3 regions of the Mesorhizobium sp. M6A.T.Ce.TU.002.03.1.1 genome follow, and region 3 is predicted to be linked to each of the others. Evidence: predicted binding sites of a transcription regulator. Region 3 holds the regulator's gene; each other region holds the start of a gene.

Region 1 (4,183 bases), on a different contig from region 3:
GACCAGCTCGCCGTCGATGGTCCGGCCTTTTACGCTGGTGCGGCCGGCACCATAGCCCGAGTCGGTCTCGCCATAGCCGATGCGCTCGACCTGATGGCCGGAGCGCGAGCCCCAGTTGCGGTCGGTTGCCTCGGTGCGGTTCTGTTGCGCGCGCTGCCAGCCCGGCGTCGCATAGGTGTTGGAGAAGGCGCCGGATTTCTCGGCTCCGACATTGTCGAAACGCGAGGCGCCATAGGGGTTCTGCCTTCCTGCTCCTTGGCCGCCACGGCCCGATGCGAACGAGCCGCCGCCATAGGAATTGCCGTAACCGCCGTAGCTGTTGCCGCTTTCGGCGACCTCGACATGGGCTTCCGGCAATTCGTCGAGGAAACGCGACGGGATCGTCGATTGCCACAGACCATGGATGCGGCGGTTGGAGACGAACCACAAATGCAGGTTCTTCTTGGCACGGGTCAGGCCGACATAGGCCAGCCGCCGTTCTTCCTCCAGCCCGGAGCGGCCGCCCTCGTCGAGTGCGCGCTGGTGTGGAAAAAGGCCTTCCTCCCAGCCGGGCAGAAAAACGGTCTCGAATTCGAGGCCCTTGGCCGAATGCAGCGTCATGATGTTGACGGCGTCGAGCTCGGCGTTCTGCTCGGCGTCCATCACGAGTGCGACATGTTCGAGGAAGGAGCGCAGCGACTCATACTCCTCCATGGAGCGGATCAGTTCTTTCAGGTTTTCCAGCCGGCCAGGAGCTTCCACCGAGCGGTCGTTCTTCCACATATCGGTATAGCCGCTCTCCTCCAGTATGGTCTCGGCCAGCTCGGTGTGCGGCGTGGTTTCCAGCGCCTTCTGCCAGCGCTCGAAATTGGCTGATACCTCGCGCAGCGCGGCGCGCGGCTTCGGCTTCAACTCGTCGCTTTCGGCGAGCTTGGCGGCGGCCTCCAGCATCGGGATGCGCAGCGCCCTGGCGGTATCGTGGATCTGGCGGATGGTGGCTTCGCCCAACCCGCGCTTCGGCACGTTGACGATGCGCTCGAAGGCAAGGTCGTCTGCGCCTTGCGCGACGACGCGGAAGAAGGCCAGCGCATCGCGGATTTCGAGGCGTTCGTAGAAGCGCGGGCCGCCGATGACGCGGTAGTTGAGGCCGAGCGTGACGAAACGGTCCTCGAATTCGCGCATCTGGAAGGACGCTCGGACAAGAATGGCCATGTCGTTGAGATTGTGCTTCTGCCGCTGATAGGCTTCGATGGTTTCGCCGACGGCGCGGGCTTCCTCCTCGGAATCCCAGGCGGCATGGACATGCACCTTCTCATCGTCTTCCGCGATTTTTTCGGTGAACAGCGTCTTGCCGAAGCGGCCTTCATTGTGGGCGATGAGGTGGGAGGCGGTGCCGAGGATGTGCGCGGTGGAGCGATAGTTGCGCTCCAGCCGGATGATCGTGGCGCCGGGGAAGTCCTTGTCGAAGCGCAGGATGTTGTCGACCTCGGCCCCGCGCCAGCCGTAGATGGATTGGTCGTCGTCGCCGACGCAGCAGATATTAACCGTGGCCGGGCGCGGGTTTCCCTCCCCCTTGAGGGGAGGGTGGCCGGGCAAAGCCCGGCCGGGTGGGGTCCGTGCGGCAGTGCTCGACGCTCTGGCGGTGCCTTCTGAGGCGACCCCCTCCGCCCGCTTCGCGGGCACCTCCCCCTCGAGGGGGGAGGATTGTGGCCGCTGCGCCAAAAGGCGCAGCCATATGTACTGCGCGGTGTTGGTGTCCTGATATTCATCGACGAGGATGTAGCGAAAACGCTTATGATATTCCTTCAGCACGTCCGGATTGGCGCGGAAGATGCGGATCGGATGGCACAGGAGGTCGCCGAAGTCGCAGGCGTTCAGCGTCTTCAGCCGCTCCTGGTAGGCCTTGTAGAGTTCTCGGCCCTTGCCGTTGGCGAAGGCGCGGGCGTCGCCCTCGGGAATGTCGGCGGGGCCAAGCCCCTTGTTCTTCCAGCCGTCGATCATCTGGGCGAACTGCTTGGCCGGCCAGCGCTTGTCGTCCAGCCCTTCGGCCTGGATGAGCTGCTTGATCAGGCGCACGACATCATCGGTGTCAAGAATGGTGAAATCGGATTTGAGCCCGGCAAGCTCGGCGTGCCGGCGTAAGAGCTTCACGCCAATCGAGTGGAAGGTGCCGAGCCACGGCATGCCTTCCACATTGCCTTCGCCGATCAAGAGGCCGATGCGCTGCTTCATTTCGCGCGCGGCCTTGTTGGTGAAGGTGACGGCGAGGATCTGCGACGGGAAGGCCTTACCGGTGGCGAGGATGTGGGCGATGCGGGTGGTCAAGACGCGCGTCTTGCCGGTGCCGGCGCCGGCCAGCACCAGAACCGGGCCTTCGGTGGTTTCCACCGCCAGCCGCTGCTCGGGGTTGAGCCCGTTCAGATAATCGGGCGCATTGTTGTGGCCGCTGCGGGCAGCCATGGCGCGCGCAGCAATGCCCGACGGGGCCACAGGCCGCGCGTTCGGTTCGTCAAAAAAAGGCATATCTTCCGAAAAGCCGGACATCTCCCCCGAATGTAGTGATTCGGCAGCGAAAGGCCAGAAGTGTCTCCGTTTTGTTCTCTGTCCAGTCCGTAGAACCACAATCTGGATGGGTCCGCGACCCAAAACGTCGAGCTTGCTGTGGGTCCACGCCTAAAACGCGGAGCTTGCTTGACAGCCACGGCGGGTCGGAGAAAGTTGTGCTCGGGGCAGGAACGCAATGCCGGGTTGCCCATAGACGCGTTGCGAAGCGCGCACCAGTCGAAGGAGCATCGTCTTGGCTGTCGTCGTTACCTCCCTCATCCTTTTCCTCATCGGCCTGGCGCTTGGCGGCGGCGGCATCTGGTTAGCTTCGCTGGGCGGCAGTTGGTACTACATTATTGCCGGCATCGCCTTCCTCGTCGCTGGCTGGCTGCTCTACAGGCGCAAATCCATGGCGCTGTGGCTCTACGCGGCGATCGTCATCGGCACGCTCTGCTGGGCGGTCTGGGAAATCGGCTTCGACTGGTGGGAACTCGGTCCGCGCGGCGGCATCATCGTGCTTATCTCGTTGTGGCTATTGACGCCGTGGGCGCGGCGCGGGCTCACCGGTCCCGATGGACGCGCGCCGCTGATCCTCGCGGTGCTGGCGTCGCTTGCCGTCGCCGGCTATTCGATGACAACCGATCCAAAGGATATCGCCGGCCAACTCAACACCGATGAGGTGACGCCGACGGCCGACCTCGGCGGCAACGTGCCAGCCGGCGAATGGCACTATTACGGTCGCACGCAGTATGGCCAGCGCTATTCGCCGCTCGATCAGATCACCGCCGAGAACGTTGCCAATTTGCAGCCGGCCTGGACCTATCGCACCGGTGACGTGAAAGGGCCCGACGACGTCACTGAGACAACCTATCAGGTGACGCCGCTGAAGGTCGCCGACACGCTCTACATTTGCACACCGCACAATTTCGCCATTGCCATAGATGCCGCGAGCGGCAAGGAGAAATGGCGCTTCGATCCCCAGGTCAAGCTGGACAAGGACCGCCAGCACCAGACGTGCCGCGGCGTGTCCTATTATGCCGATGCCAAAATCGCCGCCGGCCAGCCCTGTGCAGCACGCGTCTATCTGCCGACATCCGACGCCCGGCTGATCGCGCTCGACGCCGCGAATGGCCAGGTCTGTCCCACATTTGCCGAAGGCGGCACGTTGAACCTGCTCGCCAACATGCCATATCCGAAGCCGGGCTATTATTATTCGACGTCGGCGCCGCTGATCGTCGCCAACAAGATCATCGTCGGCGGCGCGGTCAACGACAATTATTCAACGCAGGAGCCGTCCGGCGTCATCCGTGCCTTCGACGTCGACACCGGCGCCCTGATTTGGAACTGGGATTCGGGCAATCCGGACCAGACGACGCCACTGGCACCGGGTCAGACCTATACCAACAACTCGCCCAACATGTGGTCGACGGCGAGCGCCGACGAGAAGCTCGGTTTGCTCTATGTGCCGCTCGGCAACAAGACGCCGGATCAGCTCGGCGCCGGGCGGAGCGCCAATGACGAGAAATTCTCCTCTTCGGTCACAGCGCTCGATCTCAACACCGGACAATTGCGGTGGGTGCGGCAGACCGTGCATCACGATCTCTGGGACATGGACGTGCCGGCGCAGCCGACGCTGGTCGACATCACCACGGCTGCCGGC
Region 2 (4,183 bases), on a different contig from region 3:
TTCCCGCTCCTCTACAAGGGCCGGCACGATCGCATCGCCCATGAGTGCATCCTCGACACCCGCGTGCTCAAGGAGAGCTCCGGCATCAGCGTTGACGATATCGCCAAGCGGCTGATCGACTATGGCTTCCATGCGCCGACCATGTCGTTTCCGGTGGCCGGCACGCTGATGGTCGAGCCGACCGAGTCCGAGCCCAAGAGCGAACTCGATCGCTTCTGCGATGCGATGATCGCGATCTCGGGCGAGGCGGCCAAGGTGGCGAAAGGCGAATGGCCCTTGACCGACAATCCGCTGGTCAATGCGCCGCATACCGCCGCCGAGGCGCTGGCTGGCCAGTGGACCCATCCCTATTCGCGCCTGGAGGCGGCCTATCCGGCCGGCGATGCCGACACATCAGCCAAATACTGGCCGCCGGTGTCGCGCATCGACAATGTCGCCGGCGACCGCAACCTCGTCTGCTCCTGCCCGCCGCTGTCGGAATATCTGGGCGCGGCGGAGTAGACCATGATCCCAAACCGAAGGTCAGCGCAGCAAAAAGTGGAATCCGGTCTTCGGACAAGATCATGGTCTAACAAGAAGATAGAAGCCTCAATCAGGCAGAACGCAAGGCCGGCGCATCGGCCTTGCTCGCCTTGTTGTGGGAGACGACGCGATTTCGCCCGGCGCGCTTTGCCGCATAGAGTGCGGCGTCGGCTTCCGCCAACACATCGTCGAGACTGGTGCCGCCGGTCCCGCCGAAGCCGATGCCGCCGCTGACCGTGCTGCGCAACGGACCAAGCTGGGTGGCCACGACTTCCGCGCCGAAGGCGACGCTGATCTTGCTCGCAATGTCGTAAGCCTTCTCTTCCGTCATCCGCGACATGACCAGCACGAATTCCTCGCCGCCCAGCCGGAAGGCGTCGACGCCGGTCCTGGCGTATTTCCTGATGACAGCGGCGAAGCGGCGCAGAACCTGATCGCCGACCGGATGACCGAATACATCGTTGGTTCTCTTGAAGTGGTCGAGGTCGAACATGGCCACGGACATGAACGGACCGAAGACCCGCTCGCCGTAGAATGCCGTCAACGCCCGCCGGTTCATCAGCCCGGTCAATGGGTCGGTCATGGTCTCGGCCTTCAATTCGATCTGCGCCTGTAAATGGTGCAGGGAGAGCGTCAGTGCCCCGAGCCCGGTCATGCAGGCGACCGCCACGACGGAGTTCAACCGTTCGGCCCAATTGTCGGGCGCAACGCCGAGCATCCATTGGCCCTTGACCAGCAGGACCGCGCCGCAAAGTACGAAGGATAGCGCACAGATGCCGCTCAGGAACGAAACGACCAGCAGAATCCGGCGATCGTGACCACCGCCCTTGATCCAGAACATCACCCCGATAAGCGAGAGCAGCGCCGTTACCGTCGCGTAGGTGACGATGAAACCGACACCGTCGAGGCCGAAATACGTCGCGCCTGCGCAAACAGCCATCGCAGCCAAGGTCGGCAGGATGGCGCGCCTGTAGTCGCGCACGCCGAGATACTGCATGGCCGACAGGCAGATGATCAGAAAGCCCAGGCTGAGAAGCGCAAGCACAATCTGGCAAAGCCAGGGGCTGGGATGCCTGGCATAATGCCAGAACAAGACCACATGCGCGACGAGCACGAGAATGCCGCAAGCCACCGTCAGGACGAAGCGGGCCTGCGGCGCGGCGAACCATATCGCAAACATGGTGATGCTGAGGCACATGCCCGACAGCGCCGCCGCGAGCAGGAGCGAACTGTAATCCAACATGCGTAAGCGACAGCCTCTTGAGAGTTCCGCTGCATTCTAGGGAGGCGGCAGTCTGCGGATACCGTTTTCAGCCAACCTTCCGATGCAACCTTCGGAAAAGGTTTACAAAGCGTCGATGCGCTCGACGCATTTCCGCCGCTTGGTTGTCGAATGGTTTTGCGGTAAGAGGCTCAATCCTCGAACGTAACAGGAACCTCCGTCGCCTGCCCGCAAAAAGCGTGGCAGTATCGGGTGGTGATTCGCAGCATCGGAATCCAGGACCAGCATGGACGACAATAACGATCTTTTCGGCACTATGGACAAGCAGCCGCAACCGGTTCGCGCCACCGCGCGCCCGGCCGACCCGCTGGTGCAGGCGGCGAAGCGCCCGGCATCCCGCGACGGCAGCGAGAGCTACAGTGCCGCCGACATCGAGGTTCTCGAAGGGTTGGAGCCGGTGCGGCGGCGGCCCGGCATGTATATCGGCGGCACCGACGACAAGGCGATGCACCATCTGTTCGCCGAGGTCATCGACAATTCGATGGACGAGGCGGTAGCCGGCCACGCGACTTTCATCGATGTCGAGCTTTCAGCCGACGGATATCTGGCCGTGACCGACAATGGCCGCGGCATTCCGGTCGATCCGCATCCGAAATTCAAGAAGCCGGCGCTCGAAGTCATCATGACGACGCTGCATTCGGGCGGCAAGTTCGACTCGAAGGTCTACGAGACCTCAGGCGGCCTGCACGGCGTCGGCGTCTCCGTCGTCAACGCGCTGTCGGACCATCTCGAGGTCGAGGTCGCACGCGGCCGCCAGCTCTATCGCCAGCGTTTTTCACGCGGCGTTCCGGTGACCGGTCTCGAGCAGCTCGGAGAGGTGCATAACCGCCGCGGCACCAAGATCCGCTTCCATCCCGACGAGCAGATCTTCGGCAAGGGTGCTGCTTTCGAGCCGGCGCGGCTCTACCGCATGACGCGCTCGAAGGCCTATCTGTTCGGCGGCGTCGAGATCCGCTGGACCTGCGACCCCTCGCTGATCAAGGAGAAGGACACGACGCCGGCCAAGGCCGAGTTCCATTTTCCCGGTGGCCTAAAGGACTATCTAAAAGCGTCGCTCGGCGACGAATTCCAGGTCACCCGCGAAATCTTCGCCGGCAAGAGCGACAGGCAAGGCGGCCACGGCTCGCTCGAATGGGCGGTGACCTGGTTCGGCGGCGATGGATTCCTCAATTCCTACTGCAACACCATTCCGACCGGCGAAGGCGGCACGCACGAGGCCGGCTTCCGTAACGTCTTGACGCGAGGCTTGCGCGCCTACGCGGATCTGGTCGGCAACAAGCGCGCTTCGATCGTCACCTCGGAAGACGTCATGATCTCGGCGGCGGGCATGCTGTCGGTGTTCATCCGCGAGCCGGAATTCGTCGGCCAGACCAAGGACAGGCTGGCGACGATCGAGGCGATCAGGATCGTCGAGACCGCTATCCGAGACCCCTTCGATCACTGGCTAGCCGACAACCCGCAGGAAGCCTCAAAACTGCTCGAATGGGTGATCGCGCGTGCCGACGAACGGGTGCGCCGCCGGCAGGAAAAGGAAGTCTCGCGCAAGAGCGCGGTGCGCAAGCTGCGCCTGCCCGGCAAGCTCGCCGACTGCACGCAGAATGCCGCTGCCGGCGCCGAACTCTTCATCGTCGAGGGCGATTCGGCCGGCGGCTCGGCAAAACAGGCGCGCGACCGCGCCAGCCAGGCGGTGCTGCCGCTGCGTGGAAAGATCCTCAACGTCGCCAGCGCCGGCAACGACAAGCTGGCCGGCAACCAGCAGATTTCGGACCTGATCCAGGCGCTTGGCTGCGGCACGCGCTCGAAGTACCGCGACGCGGATCTGCGCTACGACCGGGTCATCATCATGACCGACGCCGACGTCGACGGCGCCCACATCGCTTCGCTGCTGATCACCTTCTTCTATCAGGAGATGCCGAGCTTGGTCCACGGCGGCCATCTCTATCTGGCGGTGCCGCCGCTCTACTCGATCCGGCAAGGCGGCAAGGTCGCCTATGCCCGCGACGATGCGCACAAGGACGAACTTCTGCGCACCGAATTCACCGGGCGCGGCAAGGTCGAGATCGGCCGCTTCAAGGGGCTGGGCGAAATGATGGCCGCCCAGCTCAAGGAAACCACCATGGACCCGAGGAAGCGCACGCTGCTCAGGGTCGATGTGATCGACGCCGAGGCCGCAACCAAGGATGCGGTCGACGCATTGATGGGCACCAAGCCGGAAGCCCGCTTCCGCTTCATCCAGGAACGCGCGGAGTTCGCCGAGACGGAAGTGCTGGATATCTGAGCTAACTCGCTCGCGTCGAATGCGGAGATGAGCGTGTGACCTGGGACCGGCTGCGCAGCGATCTTGCCGCGAGGTTCGCCGGCGTCACGCGACCGACGCAC
Region 3 (4,183 bases):
GTCTGACGATGACGGCTGCCCTCACCCATCTTGGCGCGAAAGGCGAAGCCAATATGGTCGATGTCGGCGACAAGGCGGAAACGACCCGCACGGCGATCGCCGAAGGTCTTGTCTCGATGCGGCCAGAAACGCTGAAGATGATCCTCGACGGCGATGCCAAGAAAGGCGACGTGCTGGGCACGGCGCGCATCGCCGGCATCATGGCGGCCAAGAGGACGCATGAGCTGATCCCGCTCTGTCACCCGCTGCTGTTGACCAAGATATCCGTCGACATCGAACCGGACGCGACGCTGCCTGGCCTGAAGGTCACGGCGCTGGCCCGCGTCACCGGCAAGACCGGCGTCGAGATGGAGGCGCTGACCGCCGTCTCGGTCGCTTGCCTGACCATCTACGACATGGCTAAGGCGGTCGACCGCGCCATGGTGATCTCCGGCATCAGGCTGGTGGAAAAGACCGGCGGCAAATCCGGCGTCTACAAAGTAGGCGCCCAAGGGGCAGGCCAATAATGGCGCTGCTTCCGGTTGCCGACGCGCTCGAGCGCCTGCTTGAAGATGCTGCGCCCTTGCAAGCTGAAAGCGTCACCCTGATGGACGCCGCCGACCGGATACTGGCGGACCCGCTCACGGCGCTCCGCACCCAGCCGCCCTTCAACGCGTCCGCCATGGACGGCTATGCCGTGCGGGCCGAGGATGTCGCCTCCGCGCCGGCAACACTTGCGGTGATCGGCATGGCGCCGGCCGGACGCGGCTTTGCCGGAACAGTCGGCCCGGCGCAGGCCGTGCGCATCTTCACCGGCGCGCCGCTTCCCGCAGGCGCTGACACCATCGTCATCCAGGAGAATGTCCGCGACCTCGGCGGCGGCAGCATCGAAGTGACCGCGTCGACGGTTGAAGGCCGCAACATCCGCTGCCTCGGGCTCGATTTCTCGAAGGGCGACGTTCTGCTGGAGAAAGGCCGCCTGCTTGATCCGGCGGCGTTGTCGCTGGCGGCGTCGGCCAACCATCCGCAGGTCAGCGTGGTGAAACGGCCGCTGGTCGCCATCATCGCCACCGGCGACGAATTGCTGCCGCCAGGCAGCGACCTTGGCCCGGACCAGATCATCTCGTCCAACGCCTATGGCGTCGCTGCCGCGGCCCGCTCGGCCGGCGCCAGCGCGCTCGACCTCGGCATCGCCCCCGACCGCAAAGAGGCGATTGCCGCGCTGGTGAAAAAGGCGGTTAACGCAGGGGCTGACGTCATCGTCACGCTGGGCGGCGCCTCGGTCGGCGACCACGACCTCGTCCACGACGTGCTGACCGGCGAAGGCATGACGCTCGATTTCTGGAAGATCGCCATGCGGCCCGGCAAGCCGCTGATGTTCGGCCGGCTGGGCGACATCCGCTGCATCGGCCTGCCCGGCAATCCGGTGGCGAGCCTGGTCTGCACGCAGCTCTTCCTGAAGCCGCTGCTTGCGCGGCTTGGCGGACGCGCCTACCGGCAGGACATGCGTCAGGCGCGGCTCGGTGCCGCCATGGCGGCCAACGATATCAGGCAGGACTATGTACGCGCCGTGGTGAAGGAAGACGCCGGCACGCTCAAGGCGACGCCGTTCGGCATCCAGGATTCCTCGATGCTCAGAATGCTGGCCGACGCCAACGGGCTGATCGTGCGCGAGCCATTCGCTCCCCCCGCCGCGACAGGCGCCGCCTGCAGCGTGCTGATGCTACGCTGAACAAAACGTCAACACATTCATTAAACTTTAAACAGTTGCGGAACACAACTGGAACAGATAGTGTTTGTTCTGGGTTTGTTTTTCTGATTCTGTTGGGGGTCGCGATGCTGACACGCAAACAACATGAGCTGCTGATGTTCATCCACGAGCGGCTGAAGGAAAGCGGCATTCCGCCCTCGTTTGACGAGATGAAGGAAGCGCTCGATCTCGCGTCCAAATCGGGAATCCATCGGCTGATCACGGCGCTGGAGGAGCGCGGCTTCATTCGCCGGCTGCCCAACCGCGCCCGCGCGCTGGAAGTGCTGCGCTTGCCCGATTCGATCGCGCCCGGCCTCAATGCGGCGCGCAAATTCTCGCCGAGCGTCATTCAGGGCAGCCTTGGGCAGGGCAGCCTCGGCCGACAGATCAAGCCGGCGCCGTCACGCATGCCTGCGGCCGGCAATGACGACGACGTCGTTGCCACCGTCTCCATTCCGGTGATGGGCCGCATCGCTGCCGGTGTGCCGATCGATGCCATCCAGCACCAGACGCATTCGATCTCGGTGCCACCGGACATGATCACAGGCGGCGCGCACTACGCGCTGGAGGTCAAGGGTGATTCGATGATCGAGGCCGGCATCTTCGACGGCGACACGGTCATCATTCGCAACGCCGACACCGCCCAGCCTGGCGAGATCATTGTCGCCCTGGTCGACGAGGAGGAAGCGACGCTGAAGCGGTTCCGCCGCAAAGGCGCCTCGATCGCCCTGGAAGCCGCCAACCCGGCCTATGAGACGCGCATCTTCGGGCCGGACCGGGTCAAGGTGCAAGGCAAGCTCGTCGGATTGATCCGACGTTACTGAACGGCAGCTTTCTTGGGTTTCTCAGGCTTACGGTATGGCGGCAGGCCCCTCGCCTCGCGAGAAAATCTCCGCTGCTCATGCCAAGGCCTATATGGCTGTTTGACGGCAAAACGGATTTCTGCGCGCGTCGTCGCCGATAGCGGATCGAAAAAGACGGCGGCACTGCCCATGCGAGCGAGCTGCCGTTTGGTCACGACGAGGACCAGCGGGTTGCGGCAGGGATTATAATAGGCCGTGGCATCGTCGATGACGATCAAGTCCGCAAAGGCACAGGCTGGCCGCGCGATTTTGCGGTCATCGGCGAGCGCGATGATCGCGCCGGACGGATGCCGGGCGAGGCACAGGCCGGCAGTGCAATAGAAAGGCGCTCCCGGCGGCAGGTCGGCCGGGTCGGCGATGTCGAACCGCACGTCTCCTTTTTCGAACGTCTCCGGCTCGACAATGGTCGCTGAAGTCAGCGCATGTTTCCAGTTGTCGGTGGTGAATTCGTTCGAGCGCACCCGGTTGACGGCAAGTTCGCCGCCGCCGATCGGCAGCGCCACCAGATGCGCATCCTCCGAGATCAGCACGTCGGGGTTTCGCGTCTCGGAAATCGTCAGCAGGCCGGCAAGCGCAAAGGGAAGTGCCGCAAGCCGCAACCATGTCGTCGCCATCGTGGCGATGACCAGGGCGACCGTCACCAGCAGAACCGACTGCAACGAAATCAGCCCGACTGCATCGACCGGCGAACGCTCGGAGATCCATCCCGATATTGCAATCATGGCCGTCAGCCCCTTGCCCATCATGTAGAGGAAAGGTCCGTCGAAGCCGAAAGGCATTGCCAAGGCGCTGACGACCGCCAGGAACATGACGACCGTGACGATCGGCATGACGGCCAGATTGGCAAACAGACTGAGCGGCGAGACGCGCTGGAAGTGCCAGATGGCGAAGAGCGCGGTGGCGCTGCCGGCAATGATGGAGGTCATGGCGATGGTGCCTGTTCCAGCGACGAGCTTCCGCGTGACGAAAGCGGCCGGTGACCGTCGTTGTGGCGGCGCCGTGGCCTTGTCGGCACGATAGTCGGACCAGCCGGCATAGGCGCCCACGAGAGCCGCGGTCGCGGCGAAGGACATCTGGAAGCTTGGGCCGACCACCTCGTGCGGCGACACGACGATGACGGCGATGGCTGAAATCGTAAGATTGCGCATGGTGAGCGCAGCCCGGTCGAACAGCACGGCGACAAGCATTACCGCCAGCATGATGAAGCTGCGCTCAGCCGCGACCACGATGCCGGAAAAAATGAGATAGGCAGCGATGGAAAGGAGTGCGGCTGCAGCCGCATATTTTTTGACCGGCCGGCGCGACGAAAAATCGGGAAACAGCGCAAAGGCGCCGCGCAGCAATCCCATGATTGTGCCGGCGACAAGCGCCATGTGCAGGCCGGAAATGGAGATGATGTGGTAGATGCCGGTGCGCCGCATCGATTCGTTGATCTCTTCGGGGATGCCGGCACGCACGCCGACGATCAGCGCAGCGGCAATCTCCCCCTCGGCGCCACCGATGCTGTCCCTGATATGGTCGGCGATGGTTTCACGCGCCTTTTCGATCGACGAAGAAAGGCGCGCGGCTACCGGTGCATCTTCGGAAGCGA

Evidence for each region. The regulator LexA, encoded in region 3, represses DNA repair genes until DNA is damaged. The targets are predictions, from matches to a motif close to TGTTCNNNNTGTGTTCNG.
Region 1: a site for LexA is predicted at 2,564-2,581, ahead of EOC93_RS15825 (UvrD-helicase domain-containing protein). Genes of this name have one in related genera too.
Region 2: a site for LexA is predicted at 1,943-1,960, ahead of parE (DNA topoisomerase IV subunit B). Genes of this name have one in related genera too.

What each region holds. Positions count from the first base shown of each region.
Region 1 is NZ_RZTI01000046.1:26,513-30,695, forward strand. Features, by position in the region: gene EOC93_RS15825 (UvrD-helicase domain-containing protein) at 1-2,523, opposite strand, end outside; gene EOC93_RS15830 (glucose/quinate/shikimate family membrane-bound PQQ-dependent dehydrogenase) at 2,777-4,183, shown strand, end outside.
Region 2 is NZ_RZTI01000040.1:7,981-12,163, reverse strand. Features, by position in the region: gene gcvP (aminomethyl-transferring glycine dehydrogenase) at 1-501, shown strand, start outside; gene EOC93_RS14590 (GGDEF domain-containing protein) at 593-1,765, opposite strand; gene parE (DNA topoisomerase IV subunit B) at 2,031-4,082, shown strand; gene EOC93_RS14580 (FUSC family protein) at 4,118-4,183, shown strand, end outside.
Region 3 is NZ_RZTI01000006.1:30,620-34,802, reverse strand. Features, by position in the region: gene moaC (cyclic pyranopterin monophosphate synthase MoaC) at 9-506, shown strand; gene glp (gephyrin-like molybdotransferase Glp) at 506-1,711, shown strand; gene lexA (transcriptional repressor LexA) at 1,816-2,553, shown strand; gene EOC93_RS03395 (ComEC/Rec2 family competence protein) at 2,547-4,183, opposite strand, start outside.